3 regions of the Streptomyces sp. NPDC101776 genome follow, and region 3 is predicted to be linked to each of the others. Evidence: riboswitches for the same ligand, from Rfam matches in the RefSeq annotation. Region 3 holds a riboswitch; each other region holds the start of a gene.
What was found. Region 3 has a riboswitch for cyclic di-AMP ahead of ACIRRY_RS25690 (transglycosylase SLT domain-containing protein). Riboswitches for the same ligand answer to the same signal wherever they lie in the genome.
Positions count from the first base shown of each region.

Region 1: linked by a shared signal. The riboswitch ahead of ACIRRY_RS15205 (M23 family metallopeptidase) and the one ahead of ACIRRY_RS25690 (transglycosylase SLT domain-containing protein) in region 3 are both predicted to bind cyclic di-AMP.
Region 2: linked by a shared signal. The riboswitch ahead of ACIRRY_RS24480 (NlpC/P60 family protein) and the one ahead of ACIRRY_RS25690 (transglycosylase SLT domain-containing protein) in region 3 are both predicted to bind cyclic di-AMP.

Region 1 covers NZ_JBIWMV010000004.1:17,542-27,102, forward strand. Annotated here, with positions in the region: gene lhgO (L-2-hydroxyglutarate oxidase) at 1-814, shown strand, start outside; gene trmB (tRNA (guanosine(46)-N7)-methyltransferase TrmB) at 940-1,746, shown strand; gene ACIRRY_RS15195 (PrsW family intramembrane metalloprotease) at 1,796-3,103, shown strand; gene ACIRRY_RS15200 (aldo/keto reductase) at 3,117-4,061, opposite strand; gene ACIRRY_RS15205 (M23 family metallopeptidase) at 4,109-5,116, opposite strand; cyclic di-AMP (ydaO/yuaA leader) riboswitch at 5,128-5,284, opposite strand; gene ACIRRY_RS15210 (PP2C family protein-serine/threonine phosphatase) at 5,518-6,666, opposite strand; tRNA gene ACIRRY_RS15215 (tRNA-Met) at 6,820-6,893, opposite strand; gene ACIRRY_RS15220 (alginate lyase family protein) at 6,946-8,151, opposite strand; gene ACIRRY_RS15225 (dihydrofolate reductase family protein) at 8,254-9,384, opposite strand; gene ACIRRY_RS15230 (MarR family winged helix-turn-helix transcriptional regulator) at 9,486-9,561, shown strand, end outside.
Region 2 covers NZ_JBIWMV010000007.1:385,756-395,316, reverse strand. Annotated here, with positions in the region: gene ACIRRY_RS24490 (glyceraldehyde-3-phosphate dehydrogenase) at 1-1,207, shown strand, start outside; gene ACIRRY_RS24485 (DUF1996 domain-containing protein) at 1,289-3,388, opposite strand; cyclic di-AMP (ydaO/yuaA leader) riboswitch at 3,735-3,907, shown strand; gene ACIRRY_RS24480 (NlpC/P60 family protein) at 3,916-5,577, shown strand; gene ACIRRY_RS24475 (hypothetical protein) at 5,780-6,238, shown strand; gene ACIRRY_RS24470 (endonuclease/exonuclease/phosphatase family protein) at 6,240-7,100, opposite strand; gene ACIRRY_RS24465 (GtrA family protein) at 7,268-7,852, shown strand; gene ACIRRY_RS24460 (hypothetical protein) at 8,108-8,485, shown strand; gene gndA (NADP-dependent phosphogluconate dehydrogenase) at 8,630-9,561, shown strand, end outside.
Region 3 covers NZ_JBIWMV010000008.1:226,537-236,097, reverse strand. Annotated here, with positions in the region: gene ACIRRY_RS25715 (ABC transporter substrate-binding protein) at 1-1,159, shown strand, start outside; gene ACIRRY_RS25710 (carbohydrate ABC transporter permease) at 1,156-2,145, shown strand; gene ACIRRY_RS25705 (carbohydrate ABC transporter permease) at 2,142-3,020, shown strand; gene ACIRRY_RS25700 (LacI family DNA-binding transcriptional regulator) at 3,078-4,106, shown strand; gene ACIRRY_RS25695 (HAD family hydrolase) at 4,213-5,031, shown strand; gene ACIRRY_RS25690 (transglycosylase SLT domain-containing protein) at 5,028-5,495, opposite strand; cyclic di-AMP (ydaO/yuaA leader) riboswitch at 5,501-5,702, opposite strand; gene ACIRRY_RS25685 (CocE/NonD family hydrolase) at 5,934-7,928, opposite strand; partial or broken gene ACIRRY_RS25680 (peptide MFS transporter) at 7,957-9,469, opposite strand.

The DNA of each region.
Region 1 (9,561 bases), on a different contig from region 3:
CGGCATCTGCGACTACACCGAGGTCGCCCGCCACCTGGCCGAGGCCTCCGGCTCGGAGATCCGCTACGGCGCGCGCGTCGCCCACATCGACCGGCGCCCGGAGCGCGGGGTCGCCGTCCGCACGGTGACCGCGACCGGCGGTGACATCGTCCGCGCCCGCGTGCTGGTCAACTGCGCCGGCCTGCACTGCGACCAGGTGGCCCGCCTCACCGGCGACGACCCGGAGATGCGGATCGTGCCGTTCCGCGGCGAGTACTACACCCTGACGCGACCCGAACTGGTCCGGGGCCTGGTCTATCCGGTGCCCGACCCGGCCTTCCCGTTCCTCGGCGTCCACCTCACCCGCGGCATCGACGGCAGCGTCCACCTCGGCCCCAACGCCGTACCCGCCCTGGCCCGCGAGGGCTACGACTGGGGCGTCGTAAGCCCCCGAGAGCTCGCGACGACGGCAGCCTGGCCCGGGGTGTGGCACATGGCCCGGCAGCACTGGCGGTACGGAGCGGGGGAGCTGCGCCGGTCGGTGTCCAAGAGCGCCTTTACGACAGCCGTACAGCGACTGCTCCCGGCGGTGACACCGGACGACCTCACGCCGTCGGCAGCCGGTGTACGCGCCCAGGCGGTCCTCCGGGACGGCACCCTGGTCGACGACTTCCTGATCAAGGAGGGCCCACGGACGGTCCACGTCCTCAACGCCCCGAGCCCAGCGGCAACAGCCTCCCTCCCGATCGGCAGAGAGGTGGCCAGACGGGCACTGGCTGTACTTGGCGAGGAGAAACGCCTCCCACTCAAAACTCCGGGCACCGCAACCCCCTAGGGGCGCGGGGCTGTGACATTTGCGGCTCCGCCGCGCGGGCGCGACCAGCCCCAACGCACCTGCACCCGCAAGACAACACAAGCCACGCGGACGACCAGGCGCACGCCCCGTAAAATCACCGCATTGTGTCTGACTCCCCCAACACCCCCGCCGCCCCCACCGAGCCCGCACAGCGAACCCGACCCAAGGGCGAACCCCGTTTCCCCGACGGGCCCCGCCCCGACCCCGCCGGCTCCCACTTCGAACGCCGAATCCGCAGCTTCCAGCCCCGCAGGAGCCGCGTCACGGCAGGCCAGGCCGACGCCCTGGAACGCCTGTGGCCCACGTGGGGACTCGACATCGACGGTCAACGCACCCTCGACCTCACCGAGCTGTTCGGGAACGACAACCCCGTCGTGCTGGAGATCGGCTTCGGCATGGGCGAGGCCACCGCGCAGATGGCGGCGGCCGCCCCCGCGACGAACATCCTCGCCGCCGACGTGCACACCCCGGGCCAGGGCAACCTCCTCGGCCTCGCCGAACACCACGGCCTGTCCAACATCCGCGTCGCCAACGGGGACGCCATCATCCTGCTCCGCGAGATGCTCACCCCGGACGCGCTCGACGGGCTGCGCGTCTACTTCCCGGACCCCTGGCCCAAGAAGCGGCACCACAAGCGGCGGCTGATCCAGGAGGAGTTCCTCTCCCTCACCGCGACCCGGCTCAAGCCGGGGGCCACCGTGCACTGCGCGACCGACTGGGAGCCGTACGCGGAGCAGATGCTCGAAGTCCTCGGCGCGCACCCGGACTTCGAGAACAGCCAACCCGACGGCGGTTTTGCGCCCCGTCCGGACTTCCGGCCGCTGACCCGTTTCGAGGGCCAGGGACTGGACAAGGGACATGTCGTGAACGATCTGCTGTTCCGTCGCGTACCCCACGACGACCAGCGCTGACGCCAGGCTCCATCGCGGGCCGTGCCCTTACCTCGTTAGGGTCGATGCCGTGGCCACGTTTTCGCCGTACCCCCCGCACCCCGGCCACCTCGCCGGTGGTGTGCCCGGGCACGGGCGGCGCGAGCGCTGGTGGCGGCGGAACTGGGTCCGGCACGGCGCGCTGATCACCCTGCTCACGCTCTCCGGTCTGGTCATCCTCGCGCTCGTGCGCCAACAGACCGGCACGGAAGGCTTCTTGGTGGGCCTCGGGCTCGCCGTACTGCCCGTGCCGCTGCTCGTCGCCGCGTTCCGCTGGCTGGACCGCGTCGACCCCGGCCCCTGGCGCAACCTGCTCTTCTCCTTCGCGTGGGGCGCCTGCGCCGCCGCGCTGATCGCGATCGTCGCCAACAGTTTCGCGACCCGATGGATAGCGACCACGACCGCCGACCCGACCAGCGCGGACACTCTCGGCGCGACCGTCATAGCCCCGATCGTCGAGGAATCGGCGAAGGCGGCAGCCGTGCTGCTCGTCTTTCTCTTCCGCAGACGGGACTTCACCGGGATCGTCGACGGAGTGGTGATAGCCGGGGTCACCGCCACCGGCTTCGCGTTCACCGAGAACATCCTCTACCTCGGCACCGCCTTCGGCACCGACCAGCTCACCGGCGACCGCGGCTTCGCCTCCGTCACCGCGGCGACCTTCTTCGTGCGCATCGTCATGTCCCCCTTCGCGCACCCCCTGTTCACCGTCCTCACCGGCATCGGCTTCGGCATCGCCGCGCTCTCCCCGGACCGCCACCACGTCCGGCGCGTCCTGGTCCCCCTGACCGGCCTGCTCCTCGCGATGGGCATGCACGCGATGTGGAACGGCTCCTCGACCTTCGGCCAGTACGGCTTCTTCGAGGTCTACGGCGTCTTCATGGTCCCCTCGTTCGGTCTGCTGACCTGGCTGGCGGTCTGGACCCGGCAGCGCGAACTGCGCACCGTACGCGAGGAGTTGCCCGTCTATGTCTACGCGGGCTGGCTGACCCCGGCCGAACCGTTCGTGCTCGGCTCGATGAAGGCACGGCGGCTGGCCCGCGAGTACGCCCGCCACCGCCTCGGCCGCCCGGCGGGCCGCTCGGTGGCCCAGTACGAGGCGTACGCGACCACCCTGGCGGTCCTGCGGCACCGGGCCGCGCGAGGCCGCACCGGCGCCGAATTCGTCGTACGGGAAAGGGAGTTGCTGCACGAGCTGTGGCTGCGCCGGGAGGTGGCGCGGCCGGCGCTGGACTACGCGGCGCGGCGGACGGCGCCTCCGGTGCCGGTGGTGGTGCCGCCGTGGCCGCCGGTGTACGGGTCGTACGGGACTTCCCTGTACAACCCGTACCGGTCCTGACGGCCCTCAGGTCTCAGGCAGAGGCGTCCGTCAGCTTCGCGATCTCCGCGTCCGTCAGCTCCAGTTCGGCCACGCCCAGCAGCGCGGGGAGCTGGTCGACCGTGCGGGCGGAGGCGATCGGGGCCGCGACCGTGGGCTGGGCGGCGAGCCAGGCGAGGGCGACCGTCGCCACGGGCGCCTCGTGGGCCTGGGCGACCTCGTCCAGGGCGCTCAACACCCGCCGGCCGCGCTCCGATTCGAGGTACTGCGCCGCGCGACCCGCCCGCGGGCTGTCCACGGTCGTACCGGGGCGGTACTTGCCGGTGAGGAAGCCGGCCGCCAGCGAGAAGTACGGCAGGGCGGAGAGGCCGCCGCGTTCGGCGACGTCCCGCAGCTCGCCCTCGTAGGTGTCGCGGGAGACCAGGTTGTAGTGGGGCTGGATCGCGACATAGCGCGCCAAGCCCTCGCGGTCGGAGAAGTCGAGGGACGCCTGAAGGCGCTCCGGGGAGATGTTGGAGGCGGCGATGTGCCGCACCTTGCCCGCCTTCACCAGCTCGTCGAGCGCGCCGACGATCTCCTCGACCGGCACCTCGACCTGGTCGAAGTGCGGGTAGTAGAGGTCGATGTAGTCGGTGCCCAGGCGGCTCAGCGAGGCGTCGGCCGCGGCCTTGATGTTGACGGCGGACAGGCCCGGGTACTCGGGGTGCTGGCTGACCTTGGTGGCGATGACGACGTCGGAGCGGTTGCCGCGGGCCTTGACCCACTTGCCGATGACGGTCTCGGACTCACCGCCCTTGTTGCCCTCGACCCACGCCGTGTACGAGTCGGCGGTGTCGACGAAGTTGCCGCCCGCGGCGGTGTAGGCGTCCAGCACGGCGAAGGAGGTCGCCTCGTCGGCGGTCCAGCCGAAGACGTTGCCGCCGAGGTTCAGCGGGAAGATCTCCAGATCGGAACGGCCCAGCTTGCGAAGAGAAGTCATGCTCTACGACAACAGCCGGGCCGGAACCGGATATTCCAACAGCCGGGTCAGGGGTTGAGGCCCTTGCTGCGCAGCCAGGGCGCCGGGTCGCTCGCGGTGGCCGCGCCGTTGATGTGGACCTCCAGGTGGAGGTGCGGCCCGGTCACGTTGCCGGTGGCGCCCACGCGGCCGATGACGTCGCCGGTGGCGACCTTCTGCCCGACGCTGACGTTGATCGAGGACTGGTGGCAGAACCACAGCTCGGTGCCGTCGTCGAGGGTGAGGATCGTGCGGTAGCCGTAGGAACCGGCCCAGCCCGCCTCGGTGACCGTGCCGCTGTGGATGGCCTTGATCAGCGTGCCGGTGGGCGCGGCGAAGTCGAGTCCGGTGTGGTAGCCGGAGGACCACATCGAGCCGGCCTGGCCGAAGGTGCCGGTGATCGTGTACGAGACGACCGGAAGCGTGTACTGCTTCGCCAGCGCGGCGAGCTTCACGGCCTCGGCCTTCTTCTTGGCGGCGGCCTCCGCGGCCTTCTTCGCGTCGGCGGCCTTCTTCGCGGCGTCCTTCTCGGCCTTGGCGGCAGCCGCGTCGACCTGCTTGGCGACGGCGGCCTCGGCGGCGGCCTTCGACTTGCCGTCGACCTGGAGCTGCTGGAGCTCGGCCTGCTCCATGATCCGGTTGCGCAGCAGCTCACCCGCGTCCGGGGCGCCCTTGGCGGCCTCGGTGGTGGTCACGCCGACGCTGCTGAGCGCGGTCGCGGAGCCCTTGGGGGTGCTGGAGGAGTCGTCCAGCAGATGGCCCACGGAGGGCAGGTCCGGAATGGAGATGGAGACCGGCGGCTTGCCGGTGTTGGCGCTGGCCATACCGCCGGCGCTGACGGCGGCTATGACACCGACGCCCAGGACGGTGGAGCTGCGGGCGAATCCTCCGCCACCACGCTGCTTGGCGACACGGTGCTTGCCGCGGTTGGGAAGGACGGACTCCGCGCTGGGATTCCACTCCTCCCAGGGGCCCTCGTCGGGGCGGTAACCGCCGTAGACGACAGGGGCTTCAGGGGCAGCCTGGTTGGACGCCACGTGGGCGTGCTCCTTTCCTTCCTTCTCGCCTACCGGGTTAGCTGACGGGTTCGGAGCAGGAAGGTCTCCTACGCGCGTCAACCTGCCGTGTTGCCACGGCTGTCGACGAGCGATTCACCCCAAGGGATGGTTCCCCGGTTCCCTTGCGGGATTCGGCGCGTGCGCGCGGAGCTGTCTCTTGTGACGGCTGGGACGACCGCGCTGCGTTATCGAACGTTAATAGACACAGGCATCCCTTTCCAAGCCGTTCCGCTTGATCATTAACCTTTCCTTGCTGGACGAACGGCCCACCACCGGCGAAAAACGGGCGAGTTGGCCAAGTCTCAGAATTCCCACAGGTATTGACGGGATGTCAGTTGTTATGCGGAGGGCGGTCGGCCGATCACCACCCGTGACAACGGTCATGGATGGCGTACGGCGATCATCGCCATGTCGTCCGTCATCCAGCCCCCGGAGTAGCGGCGCACCTCCTTGGCGAGGATGTCGAGCAGCGCCTCGGGGCTGCGGAAGGTCCGGCCGGCCAGCCGCTCGCCGGGGTCGTAGAAGACACCGCGGGCGTCGCGCGCCTCGGACAGCCCGTCGGTGTACACCAGCAGCGTGGCCCCGCCCGGGAACGCGAACTCCTCGGCGCGGTCCGGCCAGACCCCCAACTCGCCCATTCCCAGGGGCAGTGCGGGCTCCTTGACGAGCAACGTGCCCACGGTGCCGTCCTCGTGCAGGAGCAGCGGCGGCGGGTGCCCGCGGTCGACGATCCGTACGACGCCGTCGCCGTGCGGGAGTTCGGCGAGGACGGCCGTGGTGAACCCCTCGAACGCGTCGAGCCCGTCCCGCCGGGTGCCCTCGCGCGTCAGCGCCCGCTCCAGCCGCTCGGCGACCGCCTCCAGGGTGGCCTCCTGCTCGGCGGCCTCCCGGAACGCACCGATCACCACGGCCACGGCGGCGACCGCGCCCATGCCCTTGCCGCGCACGTCGCCGACGACCAGCCGCACGCCGTGCGGGGTGTCCTGCACCGCGTACAGGTCGCCGCCGATGAACGCGCCCTCCTGCGCCGCCTCGTATCGTGCCGCGATCGCGAACCCGCCGATCCGCTCGGCCGGTTCGGGCAGTACGGCCCGCTGGGCGGCCTCGGCGATCTCGCGCGCGGAGGCGAGCTGTTCGCTGCTGCGGCGGACCAGGAGGTTGATCAGGACCGCGAGGACGGCGACCGTCGCCACAGTGGCCGCCTCGGTGACCGCGTCCATGTGGAAGACGATGCCGAGCCTGAGGTGGACCACGAGACCGACGAGGAAGGCGGCCAGGCCGGTGAGCACGGTGCCGCGCCGCGAGTAGAGCGGGGCGGCGACGAGCGGGGCGGCGGTGAAGAACGGGGCCGCCGTGAAGTTCTGCGGGGTGAAGTAGTCGTAGCAGGCGCCGACGACCAGCAGCAGCGGGGGCAGGCGGCGGACGAAGGCGAGGGTGCGGGGGTTCGGGATCCGGCGTCCCTCGTCGAGGACGGGACCGAGGCCCGGGTCGGGCACGGGATCGCCGAGGAGGCGCCCACCGGCTCGCACGTACGGACCCTCCTCCACGCGTCCAGTTTTTCCCGGTGGCGGGAGGGCGGCGAGCGGGGCGGGCCAATCGGGGCGGGAGAAACACCAGGGAGGACAGCGGGCAGAAACACCAAGGGCCGGAATCCATTTCTGGATTCCGGCCCTTGGCCTTAGTAGCGGGGACAGGATTTGAACCTGCGACCTCTGGGTTATGAGCCCAGCGAGCTACCGAGCTGCTCCACCCCGCGCCGTTGTGATTGCAACTATACGCCATCCGCGGGGTCCGAAGTCACACGGGTTTCAGTCGGCGGTGTTCCCGGCGTGCGTGAGGGTCTCCCAGGAGACGAAGAGGTCGTCGCTGCCGGCCGGCCTGCTCTGCTCGGCGAGCTTGTGCGCGGCGGGCACCTTCTCGCCGAGCCGGCCCTCCAGGTGGTTGAGGGCGACCTCCAGGTCGGGCCCCATGTTCCGGTCGACCTTGCCGCCGCACAGCCAGGCGGGCGCGGGCTCGCCGAGCTGGTAGCGGGCGTGCAGGTCGAGGGCCGCCTTGAGCCGGTCCTTGACCCCGTCGTAGAGGTCGACGCCCTGGTGCCAGGCGGTCTCGGCGATGTGGGCGGAGGCCGCGAGCGAGTAGCCGACGTGCTTGAAGTTGCGGCAGGTCTCCTGGGCGACGCCGTCCTTGAAGGTGGTCTGCTTGAACCAGTACGTCGTCAGCTTCTGCGGGGTGGTGAGCTTCGACCCGACCGGGGCGAGCGGCACCTTGCCGTCCTTGGCCAGGTAGAAGTAAGCGGGCACGCGGTCGCGGAAGCGCTTGACGGCGGCGTCGAAGGCCTTGTGGTCGTCGAGGAAGACGGCGATGCCGATCGCCGCGTCGGTCATCGCGAGGTCCCAGTTGCCGTTGTAGTCGGGAAGGTTCTTGGTGACTTCCGGCTCGTAGGCGGTACGCAGCATCGTCCCGAACCGCTCGACCCGGTCAGCCGGCCACCCGGCACCCGGCGCGTACCGCACGATCTCCGCCGCCCGCGCCCAGGTCGAACCGGCCCACGCGGTCTGCAGCCCGGCGTCGTCGGAGGTGTGCTCCTTCATCTTCGCCGACCAGTCGTCCATGATCTCCCGCGCCTTGAGCGCGTGGTGCTGCTTCCCGGTGATGCTGAACAGCAGGGCCTGCGTGTACGCCGCGATCGCGTCCTCGCGCTCCTCGACGCACCCGTGCGCGGCCTTGCCGTTCCAGGGGCAGTCGACGTCCGCGACCGGCTTCGCCGTGTACTTGTACGACCCGTACTTGCTGTCCCGCATCCCGAAGTACGCCTTCAGCCAGGGCTGCTTCCCGGCGGCCACGTTCTGCCGTACGGCGTCCAACTGCCCCTTGCTGACCAGGACTCCGGGGTGCGTGAACGCCGCGTCGGCGGGCAGGGCCCGCGCCATGGTCCGGGTACCGGTGTCCGCCGCCCCGCACGAGGCGAGAAGCCCTACGACCACGGTCGCGCCCAGCACCGCGACTGCCCTCATGTCCTACCTCCGCCTTGTCCGCACCGGTTCAGTGCGAGCGTGACCCGGTGAGCGGTGGTGCGCAGGATCTGATGGGCCGGTCGTGCGTCCACAGGGTGTGGATCAACCGAGCAGATGCCCGTTCGGCGCCTTCGCCCGCTCCTCGTACTCCGGGAGTACGACCACGGAGACCCCCTGCGCGGCCAGCGCACCGCTCCCGTCCGCGTGAGCCACGAACGTGTCCGGCTCGCGCCAGGCGGTCACCACCCGGCGTACGCCCGCGTCGAGGATCAGGCGGGCGCAGGGCTTGGGGCGGGAGGCGCGGTGGGTGCAGGGTTCGAGGCTGGTGTAGACCGTGGCGGTGGGGAGGCGGGGGTCGGCCGGGTCGAGCTTGGCCAGGGCCGCCTCCTCCGCGTGGACCACCGGGTCGCCGGCCTCGCGGGAGTGGCCCCGGGCGAGTTCCGTGCCGTCCTCGGCCACCACCACCGCGCCGACGCTGAACGCCGTCTCCGAGGGCGGGCAGTCGGCGGCCAGGTCGCAGGCGAGGGCGAGCCAGTGGTGGTCGGCGGCGGCGGGGAGGTCGCCGGTGCCGGGGGCGGTGGGTGCGTAGCGGATGAGGACGACGTCCTCGATGGGGCGGGTTTCGAGGAGGCGGAGACGGCCTGCCTGGTACGTGCCCGGGCCGAAGAGGCGCGGGGCGTCCGGGGTGCCCACGAAGAGGGGGGACACGACGAGTTGGAGTTCGTCGGCCAGGCCCTGCTGGAGCAGTTGGGTGTGGATCGTGCCGCCGCCCTCGACCATCAGACGGTCAACTCCCCTTACAGCGTGCAGGTGTTCAAGAAGCCGCCGCCAGTCGAGTTCGGGGCCCAGGGCGAACACGTCTGCGGCGAGGCCGAGTTGACGGGCCCGCTCCGCGCCCTTGTCCGTCGTGAAGACGAGTTTGTCGCCTCCCGTGTGCCAGAAGTTGGCGCTCGGGTCAAGGTCGCCGGAGCCGCTGACCGTGACCTTGAGGGGGTATTCCGGCTTGCCCGCGGCGGTGCGGGCGGCTCGGCGGGCCGGGGAGTTGACGAGCAGGCGGGGGTTGTCCGCGCGGATGGTGCCGGCGCCGATGAGGATCGCGTCCACGGACGCCCGGACCTCGTCGACCCGGTCGAAGTCGGCCGGGCCGGAGAGGAGCAGCCGGTCGGGGCCGGTGTCGTCGAGGTAGCCGTCGAGGGAGACGGCGGCGGACAGCAGGACGTACGGGAAGGACATCGACGCGCTCTCTCTGGAGGCGGGCGGGGCTCGGTGGATCGGCGGAGCTTGGTGGAACAGTGGGGCTTGGTTCAAGTTTGAAACAAACCTACACTGGGGGCATGACGACCCGCTGGCTCACCGCCGAGGAGCAGCGCGCCTGGCGCGCGTACATCGCCGCGACGCACCTCCTGGAGG
Region 2 (9,561 bases), on a different contig from region 3:
GGGCCCCTCCCAGATCGACATCGGCATGCTCGCCGCGACCCACCGGAGCGACGAACGCGGCCTGTCCGTCGAGGAGTTCACCGCCGAGGCGGTCGCCGGCGCCACGGGCGCGAACAAGATCGAATGCCGCGAGGGACGCGACGTCGTCCTCTACGGCTTCGGCCGCATCGGCCGCCTGGTCGCCCGCCTGCTCATCGAGAAGGCCGGCTCGGGCAACGGTCTGCGGCTGCGCGCCGTCGTCGTGCGCAAGGGCGGCGGGCGGGCCGTCGAGGATCTCGTGAAGCGCGCCTCGCTGCTGCGCCGCGACTCGATCCACGGCCCCTTCCAGGGCACGATCACCGTCGACGAGACGAGCAACACGATCGTCGCCAACGGCAACGAGATCAAGGTGATCCACGCGGGCGACCCCTCCGAGGTCGACTACACGGCGTACGGCATCAAGGACGCCATCCTCATCGACAACACGGGCAAGTGGCGTGACCGGGAAGGCCTTTCGCAGCATCTGCGGCCCGGGATCGACAAGGTCGTACTGACCGCGCCCGGCAAGGGCGACGTCCCCAACATCGTGCACGGCGTCAACCACGACACCATCAAGCCGGACGAGCAGATCCTGTCCTGCGCGTCCTGCACCACCAACGCGATCGTGCCGCCGCTGAAGGCGATGGCCGACGAGTACGGTGTGCTGCGCGGCCATGTGGAGACCGTCCACTCGTTCACCAACGACCAGAACCTGCTGGACAATTACCACAAGGCCGACCGCCGCGGCCGTTCCGCGCCGCTGAACATGGTGATCACCGAGACCGGTGCCGCCTCCGCCGTCGCCAAGGCCCTGCCCGACCTCAAGGCGCCGATCACCGGCAGCTCGATCCGCGTCCCGGTGCCGGACGTGTCGATCGCCATCCTCAGCCTGCGGCTCGGCCGCGAGACCACCCGCGCCGAGGTCCTCGACCACCTCCGCGAGGTCTCGCTGACGTCCCCGCTGAAACGGCAGATCGACTTCACCACCGCTCCCGACGCCGTGTCGAGCGACTTCATGGGCTCACGGCACGCCTCGATCATCGACGCGGGCGCCACCAAGGTCGACGGCGACAACGCGATCCTCTACCTCTGGTACGACAACGAGTTCGGCTACTCCTGCCAGGTCGTCCGGGTCGTCCAGCACGTCTCCGGGGTCGAGTACCCGACGTATCCCGCACCGGCGGTCTGACCCGGCGCGTCGAACGCACGACGGCCCGGCCGCCCCCAACTGCGGGCGGCCGGGCCGTCGTTGTCACCGACGTGCGGCGTGTCAGCGAGTACTGCGCTTGCCTCGGTACAGCACCACGAACCCGGCGACGAGCAGCAGCGCGCCGGCCACGGCGGGCCACAGATTCGCGCCGGTCTCCGCCAGTCCGCCCTGAGCCTGCGGCTGGTTCGGGCCTACGGCCGCGTAACTCTCCCCGCCCGAGGACGAGTCGGGCGGCGTCGCCGCGGGGGTGCCGACCTGGCCGCCCGCGTTGTCGTTCGAACTCCCCTGCGTCTCCGACGACTTGGACCCTTCGGTCTTCGTGTCGGCCTTGGGGACCGACACGGCGGTCGTCAGATCACCGGGGTCGGTGGTCTGGGTGTCGGTGGGCTCGGGGTCGTCGGCCCCGGTGTCCGGCGCGCTCGTCGCGGGATCCGCGGAGGGCTGGTCACCGGAGTTGCCCCCGTTGCCGCCGTTCCCTCCGTTGCCGCCATTCCCCTCGTCGCCGCCGTTGCCGGCGTTCCCGCCGGGCTCGTCGGACGCGGTGTCGGTGGGCGCCGCCGTAGCGGTGTCGGTCGCCGTCGGGGACGCCGTCGGCTCACCCGAGCCGCCACCCGCACCCTGGCCGCCGCCAGAACCGCCACCCGAACCGCCGCCGTTGCCCGAACCGTCACCCGAACCCGGGTCGTTGTCCGTGCCGGCGCCGCACTTCTCGCCGTTGTTGATGCAGTTGACCATGTCCTTCATCAGGCCCTCGTCGAAGACGTTGATGAAGTCGCCGTGGTCCGTGACGGGCTTGTGCTGCTGCTCGGGGAAGGAGTCCACCGCGAACAGCGGGGTCGTCTTCCCGCCGTCCTGGAGGCTCGGCGCGTCGACGTCGTAGACGATCCGCTGCACCAGTTGCGGGATGGCCTCGAAGCCTGCCGGGCAGGTGCCGTCGGCGGCCTCGAAGGCCACGTGGGTGCGGTGGTTGGCGCTGTCGATGTTGCGGCCGTCCCAGCAGCTCTGGAACTTGAAGGTGCGCACCACGTCACTGCCCGCCGGGCACAGCGGGTACTTGTCCTTGAGCTGGCGATCCTCGAACCCGGTGCAGCTCCAGGAGGCGTTGGCGTTGGCGGGGCCGTTCACGAAGGCCTTGGCGTCGCCGGTGATGATGCGTAGCAGGCGCGGCATCGCGACGACCTTGCTCTGCGGGTTGCCGACGAAGGTCAGCGTGGCCGCCTTCGCGGTCACGATCTGACCGGAGTTGCCCTCGGTGCCACCGCCGGGCTTGTCGGCGTCCTGCTCCTGCTTGCCGTTCTGCAGGCGCAACACGGGCCAGTAGTAGGTGGACTTGTCGCCCGGGTTCTCACAGCTCGTGTCGGCGTTCGCCAAGTCCTGGTCGCTGGCGAAGGCGTTGTTGGACTGGTTGCCGATGTAGTCGTGGAAGTGGTGGGCGCCGTTGGTGACGCCGGGGGCGACGATCACGTTGTCGGAGTTGAACAGGCCGTTCTCGTTCACCCCGCAGGCGGTGACGAACGTGCCGCGGGAGGCATTGGCCTGTTCCTGCGGAGCGTTCACGTTGGGCTGTACGGAGGTGATGTCCGCGTAGTCCGAGGCGACGGGCCCGTTGGTGGACTGCTGGTTCCCCTGCTGCTGGCCCTGGCCGTCGCCCTGCTGATCCTGGCCGCCTTGGTCCTGGCCGCCCTGGTCGTCACTGCCCTGGTCGTCGCCGCTGCCGTTCTGGTCACCGTTCGTGGGGGCGATCAGCGTGCAGCCGGCGAGCGCGTCGAGTCCCTCCGGGCGGTCGCCGACCCGTGCGATGGCGTCGCCGATCCGCCCGAGGGTCGCGGCCCGCTTCTCCTTCAACGGATTCATGATCGCGTTGTCGGCGAAGGAGGCGTCCTGGCGTATGGACTCCGTCGAGTCCTTCAGTTTCTGGTAGGCCTCGGTTATCTGCTGGTCCAGAAGCGCGAGTTGGTTGTCGACCTCGGTCTTGGCCTCGTCGGGGACCGTCGTCAACTGGGTGCCCACGTCCGGGCAGTCGATCGTCGCGCCGTCCGACGCCGCGTCCGGAGTGCCCTGCTGGACCGAGTCATCGCCCCAACCGCCTTCGGACGCCGACGCGTAGACGTTCGCCGCCACCAGTCCTCCGCCGCCCAGCATCAGGGCGACTGCTGCCATCGTCGCGCGTCGTGCGCCCGTGGGGCGTCTGCGCGTGTTGCGTGCCAAGGAAGTTGCTCCTACACGTATCGGTCGGCCCGGATCGTCCCGGCATGGAAATCCCCCGACCTAATACGGAACCGGACCGCGATGTGTTCAACCGTCCCGAAAATTCATAGCGACCTCATATGGATCATCCGACCCGGCGGGCCCATGAACCCTCGACGCACCAGGTGAAGTGCCTGAGGGAGGTAAAGGTCACAAAAACGTATCGGACATATCGCGCTTCAACCTTCACACGAGGCACACACGTTGGCTAAGTTGGCGCTCAGGCCGTACGACCTACTCCGGCGATCAGCGCCGGGCCGCGCGGCTTGCGCCGAGTCCGGTGTGTCGCTTGCGGCAACCGGAGCCGGGGACCCAACCGACTTGGGGTGAATCGGCCCAACTGTCCTTCCGGACAAGGGCCGTAGGGCAAACCTTCCGTGATCGCCGCCCGAACCCGACAGCTAACTCGGTAGGCGCGATACGGAAGGAGCACGTCTGCCATGCCGGCAGAACGAGGTACGCGCACCGGAGGCAGTGGCCCCACCGTGGAAGACCGACCCAGCCGTGACGAAGTCCAGCGGCGGATCAACTCCCTTTACGACAGGGCCGAGACGGCCACCGGGAACTACAACGCCACGCGTGCGATGTCCGGGAAACCGCGCAAGCGCGTCGAGTCCCGCCCCAGTGCGCCGCGTCCCTCCGACCCCGCGATCGATGCCGTCACCCGGCAGTTGTTCGACCGCGCCCGCGCTCAGGTGGGCCCGACCGTACCGGCGATCCTGCCGCCCGGCAGGACTCCCGCCCGCCCGGCGGCGTCCCGGCCCGAGCGGTCCGAGCGACGCCCCGAGGCCGAGGGCGCCGGCCGCGCACTCGAAGCGCAGCCCGGCCGCGCCGTGGCCGAACTGACCGCGGGGACCACAGCCGCACCGGAGCTCGCCGCGCCGCAACTCACGTCCCCTGTGGCGGAGTTGACGGCAGGGCCGATCGCCGCGCTGCCTCCCGCCGTACCGCAGGCACCGCAGCAGCCGCAGCTGGCTCAGGTCCAGATGCCTCAGATGCCTCAGGCGACCGTTCTCGACCTGCCGCCCGTGCCGGCCATCGAGGTGCCGCCCACGCCCGTCGTGGCGCCACAGCAGTTCGCCCCCGTGGCCGCCCCGGCGCCGGTCTTCGACCCGCTCACCGCGAGTCTGGACCTGCTCCCCTACATCGCCGCACCGCGCACCGACTCCGCCCCGGCGGGCGCCACTTGGCCGCCCCCGGAGACGGCCTGGCCCACCCCGGAGGCCACCTGGTCCACCGGACAGGTCCCCATGGCGACCGAGCAGCAGATGTGGTCGACCGGGCAGATACCCGTGGTGGCCGAGCAACCGGCTTGGTCCACCGGTCAGTTCCCGGTGGCGGCCGAGCAACCAGCCTGGTCCACCGGTCAGTTCCCGGTGGCGGCCGAGCAACCGGCTTGGCCGACCGGGCAGTTCCCCGCGGTGACCGAGCAACCGGCCTGGTCCACGGGCCAGTTCCCCGCCGTCACCGAGCAGCAGACCTGGTCCACCGGACAGATTCCGATGGTGCCCCAGCAGCCCGCCGGCCAGACCGCCTGGTATACCACGCCGGAACCGGACTGGCGCCCGCCGCAACAGGAGTGGCAGCCGCCCGCACCGGCCCCCGAGGTCTCCTTCGCAGCGGCCCCGGCCGTCGCCCCCCAGCTCGCGCCGCCCGTCGTTCCGGCCATGGCACCGGAGATCATCCTCCCCACGGCCCCGGCCATGAGCCCGATGACCACCACGGCCGCACCGGACGCCGGCACCAGCAAGACCGCCACCGCGCTCGCCTTCGCCCGTACGCAGATCGGCAAGCCGTGCCTGTGGGGCGCCGCGGGACCGGACGCCTACGACTGCTCCAGCCTCACCCAGGCCGCCTGGAAGGCCGCGGGAGTCCTCCTCCCCCGCACCGCCCAGGAACAGTCCGGTGCGGGCACGCTCGTCCCGCTCACGGACATCCGCGCCGGCGATCTGATCTTCTTCTACGACAGCATCGACCACGTCGGCCTCTACACCGGCAACGGCCTGATGATCCACGCGCCGAGCCCGGGCACGCCGATACGCGAGGAGTCGATCTTCTACGCGGGTGCCGCCGCCATCAGGGGCGCCGTACGGCCCGCCTGATCCGGTCGGGGCCGGGCATTTCCCGGCCCCGACCGCACACCTCGGGACACTCCCGGCCAACCGCGTCGTCGACCCGTACGAGTGGTGCATCCTGGGGCACGGTCGTAGCGTCGGGAGAGACACGACGACCGCGCCCCGGCAGGCGGGCCACCGCCGGTGCGGGTGCGGGGCGACGAGGACGAACAGGCGGCCGGGAGCGGACATGTACAAACACACCATGGTGGGCGTCGTCACGCTCTGTGCCGCCGCCCTGCTCGGGCCGGCCGTCGCGACTTCGTCGGCGGCCCCGGCCACCGCGCCGACGACCGCCCACCGGCAGCTCCAGGACCCCGTGCTGGTCGACTGTCTGTGGCATCCCGAGGTGCGCCCCACCGACTTCATGCTCGCGTGCGGCGACGGCAACAGCCGCCTCACATCGCTGCGTTGGACGGAGTGGAACGCCAACTCCGCGACGGCCACGGGCGTCAACGTGGTGAACGACTGCAAACCCTATTGCGCGGTGGGCAAGTTCCACTCGTTCCCGGTGACCGTCCGGCTCGACTCCACGCAGACCTGGAAGCGGCATCCGCAGGTGCGGCAGTACGGCGAGATCACCCTGACGTACACCGGCGCGCGACCGGACAAGTTCCAGCACACCGTGACCTACCCCCTGTGGAACTGAGTCAGAGCGACAGTTCCACCACCAGCGGCCGGTGATCGGAGATCTCCGTCCGCGGCGCGCCCACCGTCCCCACGGCACCCTCGCCGAGCCCCGACGTCATGATGTGGTCGAGCTGGACGAGCGGCCGGTGCGACGGGAAAGTCGCCCCTCGGGCCGAACTCCGCCAGCCGCGCGGCGCGGTGGCGTTCAGGGTGAGCCGGGGAAGGGCGCCGAAGAGGTTGAAGTCGCCCATCAGCACCCGGGGTTGGGGCAGATCGGCGATCCAGCGGCGCACGGTGCGGAGTTGGCCGATGTTCCAGCCCGGCACGAACGAGAGATGCACGGCGACGACGGTGAACGGGCCCCGCGGACCTTCCAGTACGGCGGCCAGGGCGGCCCGGGCCTGATCCCGGGCCAGCACCGGTGCGGCCCGCCCGGCGACCCGCAACGGCATGCCGAAGGGCGCCGCCGGGAGCCGTAGCGCCCGCCACTCGTGGACCGGGAGCCTGGACAGCAACGCCAGCCCGTGCGAAGGGACTTCGGGCCGCCCGGCACCGGGGCCGTAGACGCGCATCCCGGGTTCGGCCGGGTCGAGGACCCAGCCCCGGCCCGGTACGGAACGGCAGTGCAGCGCCGTCGCGTAGCGCCAGTCGCGGGCGCCCATCGCACCGGCGGCGACCGCGGCCTGATCGACACCGCCCGACCGCTCCTGGAGACAGTCGATCTCCTGGAGCGCCACCACATCGGCGTCCAGGGACGCGACGGCCTCGGCGAGGGGCGCCGAGGGATCGCCGGGGGCAGCGGGCTTCGGGCGGCCGTCCGGCTGGATCTCCCGACCGTGCAGCACGTTGAACGTCGCGCATCTCACCAGTAAGTCACCCATGATCAGCGCGCATTGTACGGAGTCCGCCTGTGGGAGGGGCTTCGCGGGCTCCCCCACTCCGAAAATGTACTTGCGTAACTCAAGCAATACGCTATAGTTGAGTAAGTCAAGCAAACTTACGCGGCCGCATCACAGGGGCGCAGCGTACGGAGCGGATGGAGACCGCCATGGACGACGCGCCCCGGACCCCGGCCGCCCCCGGTCCGCTCGCCTCCTTCGCCCGGTTCGTGGCGCTGGGCGGCGGTGTCGGGCTCCTCTCCAGCGGCGCCGTGGCCCTGCTGGCCGAGCAGGTGCCCTGGGCGCTGGCGAACGCGCTGATCACCGTCGTCTCCACCCTCCTGTGCACGGAACTGCACGCCCGCTTCACCTTCGGGTCGGGCCGGTCCGCCGGATGGCGCCAGCACTGGCAGTCGGCGGGCTCGGCAGCGGCGGCCTACGTGGTGACCTGCGCCGCGATGCTCGTTCTGCACCTGGTGCAGTCGTCGCCCGGGATGCTGACCGAGCAGTTCGTCTACCTCGGTGCTTCGGGGCTCGCCGGTCTCGCCCGCTTCCTGCTGCTGCGCCTGTACGTCTTCGCCACCGGACGCGACCGGGCGACCGTGCCGGAGCAGAAGAGCGCGAGCGGGACGGTGTTCTCGCCGGTGCCGGTTCCGGTGCGGACGAACGCCCCGCGCCCCGCGAGGACGTCCACGGCGGCGCACAGGGCGTGGGAACTCCGGCGCCGCGATCTTGCTCCCGCAGGCGCCTTGTAGCGGCGGGCGTACGTGCCCGACTCCCGCCGGCCTCCGCCGATGACCGGCTACGCTGACCGTTTCGACATCGGAGGCGGCGGGGGCATGTTCGGAAAGCGACTGATAACAAGCGGACTGGCAGCAGTTCTGATCGGAGCGCTCAGCGCATGCGGCGGCGGGAGCGGGGGCGGGGACAACGCCGGCACGCGATCCGCCTCCGGCTCCGGTCAGAGCAGCACGAGCACCACGCAGAAGGCTCAGCCGACCCCCGACACCGTGACCGGACTCCGCGACTCCGTCCGTCACCTCGCCAAGCAGACGGTGAAGGCCACTCGGCCGCACACCGTCACGAAGTGCGCGCCCGCCACCAAGCAGGTCCGGCACACGTCCAGTTCGGGATCGGGCAGCAAGAAGAAGACCCGCACCTGGTACACCACGAAGCAGTACCGGAAGTGCGCGAAGGTGCACAGTGGAACCGAGACGTACACCAGGATCGTCCGCAAGGAACGGTGGTGCGTGAGCCTCGACGACGTCGGTGGCGACACCGCCAGGGACGACGTCTGGTATCAGGTCACGCGCGCCGCCTACGACGCGGCACGCGGTATGGACGAGCACGCGCGCGTGGAGGTCACCCCGACCGGCACGGGCTGCTGAGACCGCGGTCCCACGACGCGGCACCGGAACGAATTGCGAATCGGGCGCCCGTACTTCGAGTCATTTCGTGATCACACACGTACCTGCGGACATGGGCGCCCAGCGCCGACCAGCCACGTCACCGACTCGGAGAACAGGCACCCCATGAACGCATCCGCACCGAACAGCCCCACCGCCGACGCCACCGCGCAGATCGGCGTCACCGGCCTGGGTGTGATGGGCCGCAATCTGGCCCGCAACTTCGCCCGCAACGGCTACACGGTCGCCGTCCACAACCGATCGCCGCACCGCACCCACGAGTTGATGAAGGAGTACGGCGACGAGGGCGCCTTCGTCCCGGCCGAGACGGCGGAGGAGTTCGTGGCCGCGCTCGAACGGCCCCGCCGCCTGATGATCATGGTGCAGGCCGGTCCGGCCACCGACGCCGTGATCGACGAGTTCGCCGCGCTGATGGAGCCCGGCGACATGATCATCGACGGCGGCAACGCGCACTTCGCCGACACCCGCCGCCGCGAGGCCGCCCTGCGCAAGAAGGGCCTGCACTTCGTCGGCGCCGGGGTCTCCGGCGGCGAGGAGGGCGCGCTGAACGGGCCGTCGATCATGCCCGGCGGTTCGGCGGAGTCGTACGCCGTGCTGGGCCCGATGTTCGAGTCCGTCAGCGCGAAGGTCGACGGGGAGCCCTGCTCCACGCACATCGGGACCGACGGCGCCGGGCACTTCGTCAAGATGGTGCACAACGGCATCGAGTACGCCGACATGCAGCTCATCGCCGAGGCGTACGACCTGCTGCGCCAGGTCGGCGGCTACTCCCCCGCCGAGATCGCGGACGTCTTCCGCCGCTGGAACGAAGGCCGGCTCGGCTCCTACCTGATCGAGATCACCGCCGAGGTCCTCGCCCACACCGACGCCGAGACCGGCAAGGCCTTCGTCGACATCGTCACCGACGCGGCCGGGCAGAAGGGCACCGGCCGCTGGACCGTGCAGACCGCGCTGGAGCTGGGTTCGCCGGTCACCGCGATCGCGCAGGCCACCTTCGCCCGTGCCTCCTCAAGCCAGGGCGACCTGCGTGCCGCCTA
Region 3 (9,561 bases):
CGCCGCGATCTGGAACAAGAAGAACCCGGACATCACGGTCACCGTCTCCAAGCAGGCCGCCGGCAAGGACATCGTCTCCAAGCTGATCACCGCGAAGAAGGCGGGCAACGCCCCCGACCTGATCCAGGTCGAGTACCAGTCGCTGCCGACGCTGGTGTCGAACGACGTGCTCGCGGACATCTCGAAGTACGCGAAGTCCACCAAGTCCCAGTTCGCCGAGGGACTTTGGGCCATGGTGACGCTCGGCACCGACGCCGTGTACGCGATACCGCAGGACTCCGGGCCGCTGATGTTCTTCTACCGCGAGGACCTGTTCAAGAAGCACGACCTGACCGTCCCCACCACCTGGGACGACTTCGCCAAGACCGCCCGCGCCGCCAAGAAGGCAGTGCCGGACGCCTACTTGACGACGTTCTCCGCCAACGACCCCGGATTGTTCGCCGGGTTGGCGCAGCAGGCCGGTGCCAAGTGGTGGACCGTGGGCGACGGCGGCAAGTGGACCGTCGGCATCGACGACGCGGCGACGAAGAAGGTCACCGACTTCTGGGGCGGGCTCGTCCAGGAGGGCGCGATCGACAACCAGCCGATGTACACGCCGGCTTGGAGCAGCGCCCTGAACAAGGGCACCCACCTCGCCTGGGTCTCCGCCGTGTGGGCGCCCGGCGTGCTGATCAGCTCGGCCCCCGACACCAAGGGCAAGTGGCGGATGGCGCCGCTGCCGCAGTGGAGCGCGGGCGAGGACGTCACCGGCAGCTGGGGCGGCTCCTCCACCGGTGTCTCCACCGACTCCAAGCACACCGAGGCCGCGACCAAGTTCGCGAACTGGCTGAACACCGACCCGGAGGCGCTCGCCGCCCTGGTCAAGGAGGCCGGAATCTACCCGGCGGCCACCAAGGGACAGTCCGGCTCGGTCCTCACCCCGCCCGCGTTCTTCCCGAACCAGACCGACTTCTACGACACGGCCGCGAAGATCGCCGCGACCACGGCCGCCTCCGCCTGGGGCCCGAACGTCCAGGTCGCCTACGACACCTTCAGCGACGCGTTCGGCAAGGCCAGCAAGGCGAAGAAGGCGGCCCAGTTCGACACCGCGCTCGCCACCATGCAGTCGTCGACCTTCACCGACATGAAGAAGCAGGGCTTCAAGGTGACCGAGGCATGACCGCCACTCCGCTCAAGGGCTCCGACCGCACGACGGCCGGGCCCTTGGCGGACGGCACCGCCACCACCGTCCGCCCCCGCCGCATCCGCCGCCGTGGCCGCAGCGCGCCGTACTGGTTCCTCTTTCCGGCCGTGCTCCTGTTCGCCGCCTTCACCGTCGTACCGATCGGGTACGCGGTGTGGCTCAGTCTCCACAAGGTCCAGGTCAAGGGCATCGGCCTCGGCAAGGGTGCCCGCCGGCAGGTCTGGAACGGCCTGGGCAACTACACCGACGTCCTGCACGACTCCGAGTTCGGCCACAGCGTCCTGCGCGCCTTCGGCTACGGCCTGATCGTCATCCCCACGATGCTCGGTCTGGCGCTGGTCTTCGCGCTGATGCTGGACACCCCGCAGGCGCGCAGCGCCAAGTTCGCCCGGCTCGCGATCTTCCTGCCGTACGCCGTCCCCGGCATCATCGCCGCCCTGATGTGGGGCTTCCTCTATCTGCCGGCGGTCAGCCCCTTCTACTACCTCCTGCGCGAGTTCGACCTCCCGCAGCCCGACCTGTTCGACGGCGGCAACCTCTACCTGTCCTTCGCGAACATCGCGGTGTGGGGCGGCACCGGCTTCAACATGATCGTCATCTACACCGCGCTGCGCGCGATCCCGCAGGAGATCTACGAGGCCGCGAAGATCGACGGCGCGTCCGACCTGAAGATCGCCCTGCGGATCAAGATCCCGATCGTGCTGCCCTCCCTCGTGCTCACGTTCTTCTTCTCGGTCATCGCCACGCTCCAGGTCTTCACCGAGCCCATGGCGCTCAAGCCGCTGACCAACGGCCTCTCCGGTTCCTGGAGTCCGCTGATGGCCATCTACGACGCCGCCTTCCTCAGGTCGGACATCTACGGCGCCTCCGCCACCGCGGTGGTGCTGGCCCTGGCGACCTTCGTGGTCTCCTTCACGCTGCTCCGCGTCTCCGACCGCTACACCCGGGAGGACCGGGCATGACCCCCCTCACCCTCACCGCCGACGCCAACCAGGGCCTCAGCAAGCCGAAGCGCACCGCGTGGGTGCCGACCCTGGTGCTGATCCTCGGCTCGCTGTACTGCCTGGTCCCCGTGATCTGGGTCGTCATCGCGGCGACCAAGGGCCGTAGCGAGCTCTTCTCCACGTTCACGTTCTCCCCGGGCACCGGATTCCTCGCCAACCTCAAGGAGTTGAGCTCCTACCGGGACGGCATCTACTGGCAGTGGATGGCCAACTCCCTCTTCTACGCGGGTTTCGGCGCCCTGCTCTCCGCCGCGGTCTCGGCCGCCGGCGGCTACGCACTGGGCCGATTCGCCTTCAAGGGACGGGAGTTCGTCTTCAAGCTGATGCTGGCGGGCGTGCTCGTGCCCAGCATCGTCCTGACGGTCCCGCAGTACCTGCTCCTGTCCAAGACGGGCCTGGCCGACTCGTACTGGTCGATGCTCCTGCCGTCGATCCTCTCTCCCTACGGCGTCTACCTCGTCCGTATCTACGCGGCGGCCGCCGTCCCCACCGAACTCCTCGAGGCCGCCCGCATGGACGGTGCGAGCGAGTGGCGGATCTTCTCGCGGATCGCGGTGCCGATGATGATGCCGGGGCTCATCACGGTGTTCCTGTTCCAGTTCGTCGGCATCTGGAACAACTTCCTGCTGCCGTACGTGATGCTCGCGGACGACACCAAGTTCCCGATCACGCTGGGCCTTTACACCCTGCTGACCCAGGGCGCCTCCCAACCGGCGCTCTACACCCTGGTCATCATGGGCTGCTTCCTCGCGATCCTGCCGCTGATCGCGCTCTTCCTGGTGATCCAGCGCTTCTGGTCCCTGGACCTGCTGAGCGGATCGGTCAAGGCGTGAGCTGTGAGTACTGAGCTGTGCCTCCCCCCACCGCACTGAACCGGCAGAACGAGGACCATGACCACCAGTCCGAACGGACGCCGTAAACCGCCCACCATCCACGACGTCGCCCGGGAGGCAGGGGTCTCCCGGGGGACCGTCTCCCGGTTCCTGAACGGCGGTCACTACGTCTCTCCGGCCGCCCGTACCGCCGTGGAGACGGCGATCAGGAAGACGGGCTACGTCGTCAACCGGCACGCCCGCTCCCTGAGCACCGGGCGGTCGGACTCGGTGGCGTTCCTCCTCACCGAGCCGCAGGAGAAGTTCTTCGAGGACCCCAACTTCAATGTCCTGCTGCGGGGTTGCACCGAACACCTGGCCCGCCACGACATCCCGCTGCTCCTGATGCTGGCCTCCTCACGGGACGAACGCCGCCGCCTCACGAGGTACATCACCTCGGGCCACGTCGACGGCGTCCTCCTCGTCTCCAACCACAGCGGCGACCCGGTGGCGGCCGAACTCCGGGACGCCGGGATCCCGTTGGTGGGCTGCGGCAAGCCGCTCGGCACCGCGTCCAAGTACAGCTATGTGGCCGCCGCCGACCGCGACGGCGCCCAGGAGATGGTCCGCCACCTCATCTCCCGGGGCAGACGCCGCATCGCCATGGTCACCGGCCCGCTGGACGCCCCCGGCGGCCCGGACCGCCTGGCCGGCTACCGGGACGTCCTCGCGGAGGCGGGCCTCCCGCACGACCCGACCCTCGTCGTGGAGGGCGACTACCGCCGCACGGGAGGCGAGGAGGCGGCCCGCAGACTCCTCACGCAGGCCCCCGACATAGACGCGGTATTCGTGGCGTCGGACCTGATGGCCCTCGGAGTGGTCAACACCCTTCAACAATCCGGCCGTTCGGTCCCGGATGACATCGCTGTCGGAGGCTTCGACGACTCGGCGGCGGCGACCTCCATCACTCCGGCCCTCACGACCATGCGCCAGCCTTACGACCGCATCAGTGCGGAAATGGTGCGAATGCTCCTCGCGCAGATCGCCGGCGAGGACACGGCCGGCGTGATCCTGCCCACCGAACTGGTGATCCGGGAGTCGGCATAACCGCCGTAACTGTCAAAGCAACCGGAACACGGGTCGACGCATGTGAAGGCAGGAGCCGTCCGGTTCGTGTCGAGTCGGTGGGGCGTTCCATCCGTATTCTCTGATCATGGCCGCACCCCTCGCATATGCACTGATCGCCACCGACCTGGACGGAACGCTGCTGCGCGGCGACGACACACTCTCCGACCGGTCCCGCATCGCACTCGCGAGGGTGACAGCGGCCGGCGCCCGGCACCTCGTCGTCACCGGCCGGCCCGCCCCGAGGGTGCGACCGCTCCTCGAAGACCTCGGCAGCAGGGGGCTCGCGGTGTGCGGACAGGGCGCGCAGTTGTACGACGCCGGCGCGGACCGTCTGCTCTGGTCGGTCACCCTGGACCGGGAGTTGGCGGAGACCGCGCTCGGCAAGATCGAGGCGGAGGTGGGCCAGGTGTACGCGGCGGTCGACCAGGACGGAGTGGACGGCCTCACGCTCATCGAGCCCGGCTACTTGATGCCGCACCCCACGCTGCCCGCGGTGCGGGTGGGGAAGCGCGACGACTTGTGGTGCGAACCGATCAGCAAGGTGTTGCTCCGTCACCCGGCCCTGGAGGACGACGAGTTGGCGGCAACGGCCCGCTCGGTGGTCGGTTCCCTGGCCTCGGTCACCATGTCGGGCCCCGGCACCGTCGAACTCCAGCCACTGGGCATCACCAAGGCAACAGGCCTCGCCCTCGCCGCCCGCCACTTGGGCCTGACCCCCTCGGACACCATCGCCTTCGGCGACATGCCGAACGACATCCCGATGTTCGACTGGGCGGCCCATGGCGTGGCCATGGCCAACGCCCACCCCGAACTCAAGGCAGTGGCCGACGAGGTGACGAAGTCGAACGAGGACGACGGCATCGCCGTCGTCCTCGAAAGACTGCTGTTCGCCGCCGGTTTCTAGTAGGCGCCGTACACGTTGTCGATGGACCCGTACACCGCCGCCGCGTAGTTGCACGCAGCCGTGATGTTCGCGACCGGGTCATACGAATCGAACGAAGTCCCGGCCACGTGATACGCGTTGAACGTCGGGTCGATCACCTGGAGCAACCCCTTCGACGGCGTACCGGCCGCCGCATTGGAGTCCCAGTTGTTGATCGCGTACGGGTTGCCGGACGACTCACGGATCACGTTCCGGTAGATCCCGTTGTACGTCCCCGGAATCCCCTTCTGCGCCATGATCGCGAGGGACTCACGAATCCACCCGTCAAGGGTGTTGGAGTACCCGGCGGCGGTGGTCGTGGAGGTCGTGGCCGCCGAGGCGGTGGTCGCCCCGACGATCGGCAGGGCGATGATCGCGGCACCCGTACCGGCGACGGCCAGCGTGCGGAAGAGACGGGTGCGGCGGGACTGAGCGGATGCAGGCATGACGAGGTTCCTCTCCGTCGCCTGCGAGGTGAGCTGTCGGGTTCGGGCTGGGAGGTGCCCGGCCGCGCCCTCACGGACGTGACTTAACCCCAAGCCGTCCCGGTCGACATGACCGGTCCGGCGACTTACCTGGTTCCCCCGCTCCTGCCGTGCGAGATGTTCGTGACTGGGATATCGGGCGGCGGCAGGATTCGGCGTTCCACCCGACAGGCCGGGAAACTATGCGAGAGCACATGTCCGGAACAAGTGGCGGAATCACACCTCACCCCTATTGACCTTGGTCTGAGGCGTATGGGGCACTTGATCCTTTGCGCGAGCCAAGGGTCAACTGGCAATCGCCGCAAGGGGAAACGCGAACACACAGGAACACAGGTCACGCACAGAAACGCGTGACCCAACTCACGGGAGGATTAAGAACGGCAAATCGGGCATTCGGCCTCAACTGGCAGTTCTCGGAATCCTTTTCTCCCATGTGCGATGAAAGATCACTTCTTCACCCTCGGTGCAGATGACCTCATTGGAGCTAATAAAGTCCGTTTCGTCGCAAGTAATCTCGGACCGCGTCCGCACGGTCGTGTCCCATCCCAGCTCCGGCCGGTGCAGCCGGATCGACCAGTCGGACCGCGTACGCGCCGACAACGGGTCGTCCTCGTCGATCGTGTACGTCTCCAGCGCGTCCTCGGTGAACTCCAGGCCGTCCGGATACACGCGCGTGCCGCCGTACCGGGGGTCGACTTCCAGCCGCCACTCGCCCTTCGCCACATCCCGTACGACCAGACGCTCGGGGCGGGGCTCGTCCAGCGTGGCGGGGTAGTTGACCCCGAGCGGCGCCGCCTCCTCGGGTTCTTCGAAGCGAATCCCGGCCGTCAACTCCCGCTCCCGCACAGGCAGTTCCAGCGCGCTCCCCTCCGGGTCCAGCGTGAACCCCGCCGCCGACTCCGGCTGCGGCCAGATCCACGGCCAGTACGCCGACGACACCGCGAGCCGGATGCGATGCCCGGGCGGGAACGCGTGCCCGATGCCGTTCAGCTCGAAGGTCACGTCCTCCGTGGCACCCGGAGTCCACGGCACCGCCCGGTCCCGTCCGTGCCGCGCCGACAGGTTCAGCACACCCCGGGTGACCAGCGTCGAGGCGCCGTCCGGGGCTACGTCGCACAGCCGGGCGATCACCTGCCCGCGCTCCACCTCACTCGTCAGCCGCAGCCGTACCCTCGGCCGCCCCAGCACCCATGTCTCGGCCGGCACCTCGAACTCGAAGCACGCGGAGCGCGCGTCCTCGTCCCGCTGGTCCGGCGGCAGGTCGGCGTCGTTCCCGAAGGGGAAGAAACGGCCCGCGTCCACACCGGTGTGCATGGGGGAGCGGACGATCACGGGTGCGCCCCGGAGGCCGTACGTCGTCGTCTTCACGTTCGGCGAGGGCCACGCGGGCTCGCCGACCCAACGGCCCGGCAGGGTGTCGTAGACCGTGGCCGGGGGATGCGAGTCGCTGACGTAGGCGCGCAGCAGTGGGTCGGTGGTGACGCCCGTGTCCTTGGCCTTCAGCCAGTGGTCCCACCAGCGGAGGGTCTCCTGGAGGAAGCCGATCGCGGGGCCCGGCGGCAGGCCCCGGTCCGGGTACTGGTGGGACCACGGGCCGATCAGGCCGCGCACCCGGTCGGGCGGGAGGTGGTGGACGAGCCGTAGGACCGTGTCGCGGTACGGGTCGTGCCAGCCGCCGACCGTGAGGACGGCCGCCTGGATCGCGCCGTAGTCCTCGCAGACGCTGCCGTGCTTCCAGTAGTCGTCGCGGATCTGGTGGGCGAGCCAGGTGTGGATGAACGGGTCGATCTGTTCGAGGCGTTTGAGCCACAGGTCGCGCCAGACCAGGCCCGCGTACTCGGGGTCCGGCGGACGTGCGACGAAGGCGAGCATCGTGGCGGCCCAGGCGTGCAGGTCGACCGCGAGGGCCGAACCGCCCATGTAGTGGACGTCGTTGTCGTAGCGGTCGTCGGTCGAGCAGACCGTGACGATCGCCTTCAGGGGTTCCGGCGCGAGGGCCGCGATCTGGAGGGAGTTGAAGCCGCCCCAGGAGATGCCGAACATGCCCACCTTGCCGGTGCACCAGGGTTGCGCGGCAAGCCAGTTGACGACCTCGACGCCGTCGGCGAGTTCCTGGGCGTCGTACTCGTCGCCGGGTGCGCCCTCGCTGTTGCCGTGGCCGCGCACGTCGACGCGGACGGAGGCGTAGCCGTGGCCCGCGTACCAGGGGTGGCGCTGGGCGTCCCGGGGCGCGGTCCAGTCGGTCAGGCGGTACGGGAGGTATTCGAGGAGCGCGGGCACGGGCTCGTCCGTCAGCGGGCGCCACACGCGCGCGTAGAGGCGTGTTCCGTCCGCAAGGGGGATGCGGAGGTCCTCATGGGTCGTCTCGTGGGGGAAGGACGTACGGATGCGCATGAGCGTGCCCCCTGGGGTTGTGTGGGCTTCAGTGGACCGGGTGCATGGTGCGGCGCAGCCAGGGCGCGGCGGCCATCACCGCGAGGCCGGCGGCCACCGCGATCGCGCCGTTGACGCCGAAGTAGGCCGGCTTGGAGACGTCGTCGTAGAGCTTCACCGTCTGGGCCTGGATGCCGTTCGCGAGCGCGAGGGACAGGAACCAGAGGGACCCAGAGGGACATCGTCTGGCTGGAGAAGGCGGCCGGGGCGAGCTTGGTGGTGGCGGACATGCCGGAGGTCTCCAGGAGGATGTCGCCGAGGCCGAGCAGGAAGTACGAGCCGACGATCCACCAGGCCGACATGCGGTAGGCGTCGCCGCTGTGCCCGCTGGTCGGCAGGACCATCAGGAGGAAGGAGAGGCCGCCGAGTACGACGCCGATCGCGATCTTGTTGGAGGCGTGCGGCTGGCGGCGGCCCATCCGGACCCAGAGCGCGGCGACGACGGGCGCGAGCCCGACCTCGAAGGCGCCGAGCGCGCTTGCGTACCGGCTCGCGGGGAAGTCGAAGCCCAGGATGGTCGTCTCGGCGTTCGACGCGGCCAGCAGCATCATCGTCGAATAGGCCTGGAAGAGAATGAAGTTGAAGACCGTCGAGGCGAGGAAGAGCACGATGTACGGGCGCAGTCGGCCGCGTTCGTCGACGGTCACCCGCGGGCTCGTGAACATCACCGTGAAGTACACGACGGGCGCGATGACCGAGATGACGGTGAGCAGGTCCACGAAGCGGCCCATCGTGAGCCGGCCGGCGAGGGCCAGCGCGGTCGCGAGCACGGCGGCCGCCAGGATGCCTACGACGATGAGCCGCACCGCGCGGCGCAGCGCGTCCGGTGCGAGTGCGAACTCCGCGGTGTTCTTGCGGCCCGCGAGGTGACGCCGTCCGGCGACGTACTGGATCAGCCCGAAGGTCATGCCGACCGCGGCGGCCGAGAAGCCCCAGTGCCAGCCCTCGTGGTCGCCGAGCCGGCCGGTGATCAGCGGGCCCGCGAAGGCGCCGATGTTGATCGCCATGTAGTAGAGGGCGAAACCGGCGTCCCGGCGCTCGTCGTCGGTGCGGTAGAGCCTGCCGACCATGGTGGCGACGTTGGGCTTGAGCAGGCCGGTGCCGGCGCTGATGAGGCCGAGGCCGACCCAGGTCATGGTGGAGGTCGGGACCGCCATCGCGTAGTGGCCGCAGGCGATCAGGATGCCGCCCCACAGCACCGCGCGGTACGAGCCGAGGATGCGGTCGGCGAGCCAGCCGCCCGCGACCGAGACGAGATAGACCAGTGTTCCGTAGGCTGCCGATACGGATGCGGCCGTTCCGGACGACATGCCCATGCCGCCGTGCGCGACGGTATCCGCGAAGTAGAGGACGAGGATGGCCTGCATGCCCAGGAACGAGAAGCGCTCCCAGACCTCCAGTCCGGAGAGCGTGAGCAGCCCCTTGGGCTGGCCGAAGAAGGCGTGGTCGTCCTCGGGAGGCGGTTTGTCGTCGGGCTCGGCTTCCAGGGCGGTTCGAGACACGATCCACTGCTTCCGCGTAAGTCGACAAATATCCGTTCTTATCAGGTGATCAAAAACATACCGGTCATGATCCGATACCGCCCCTGCTGGAC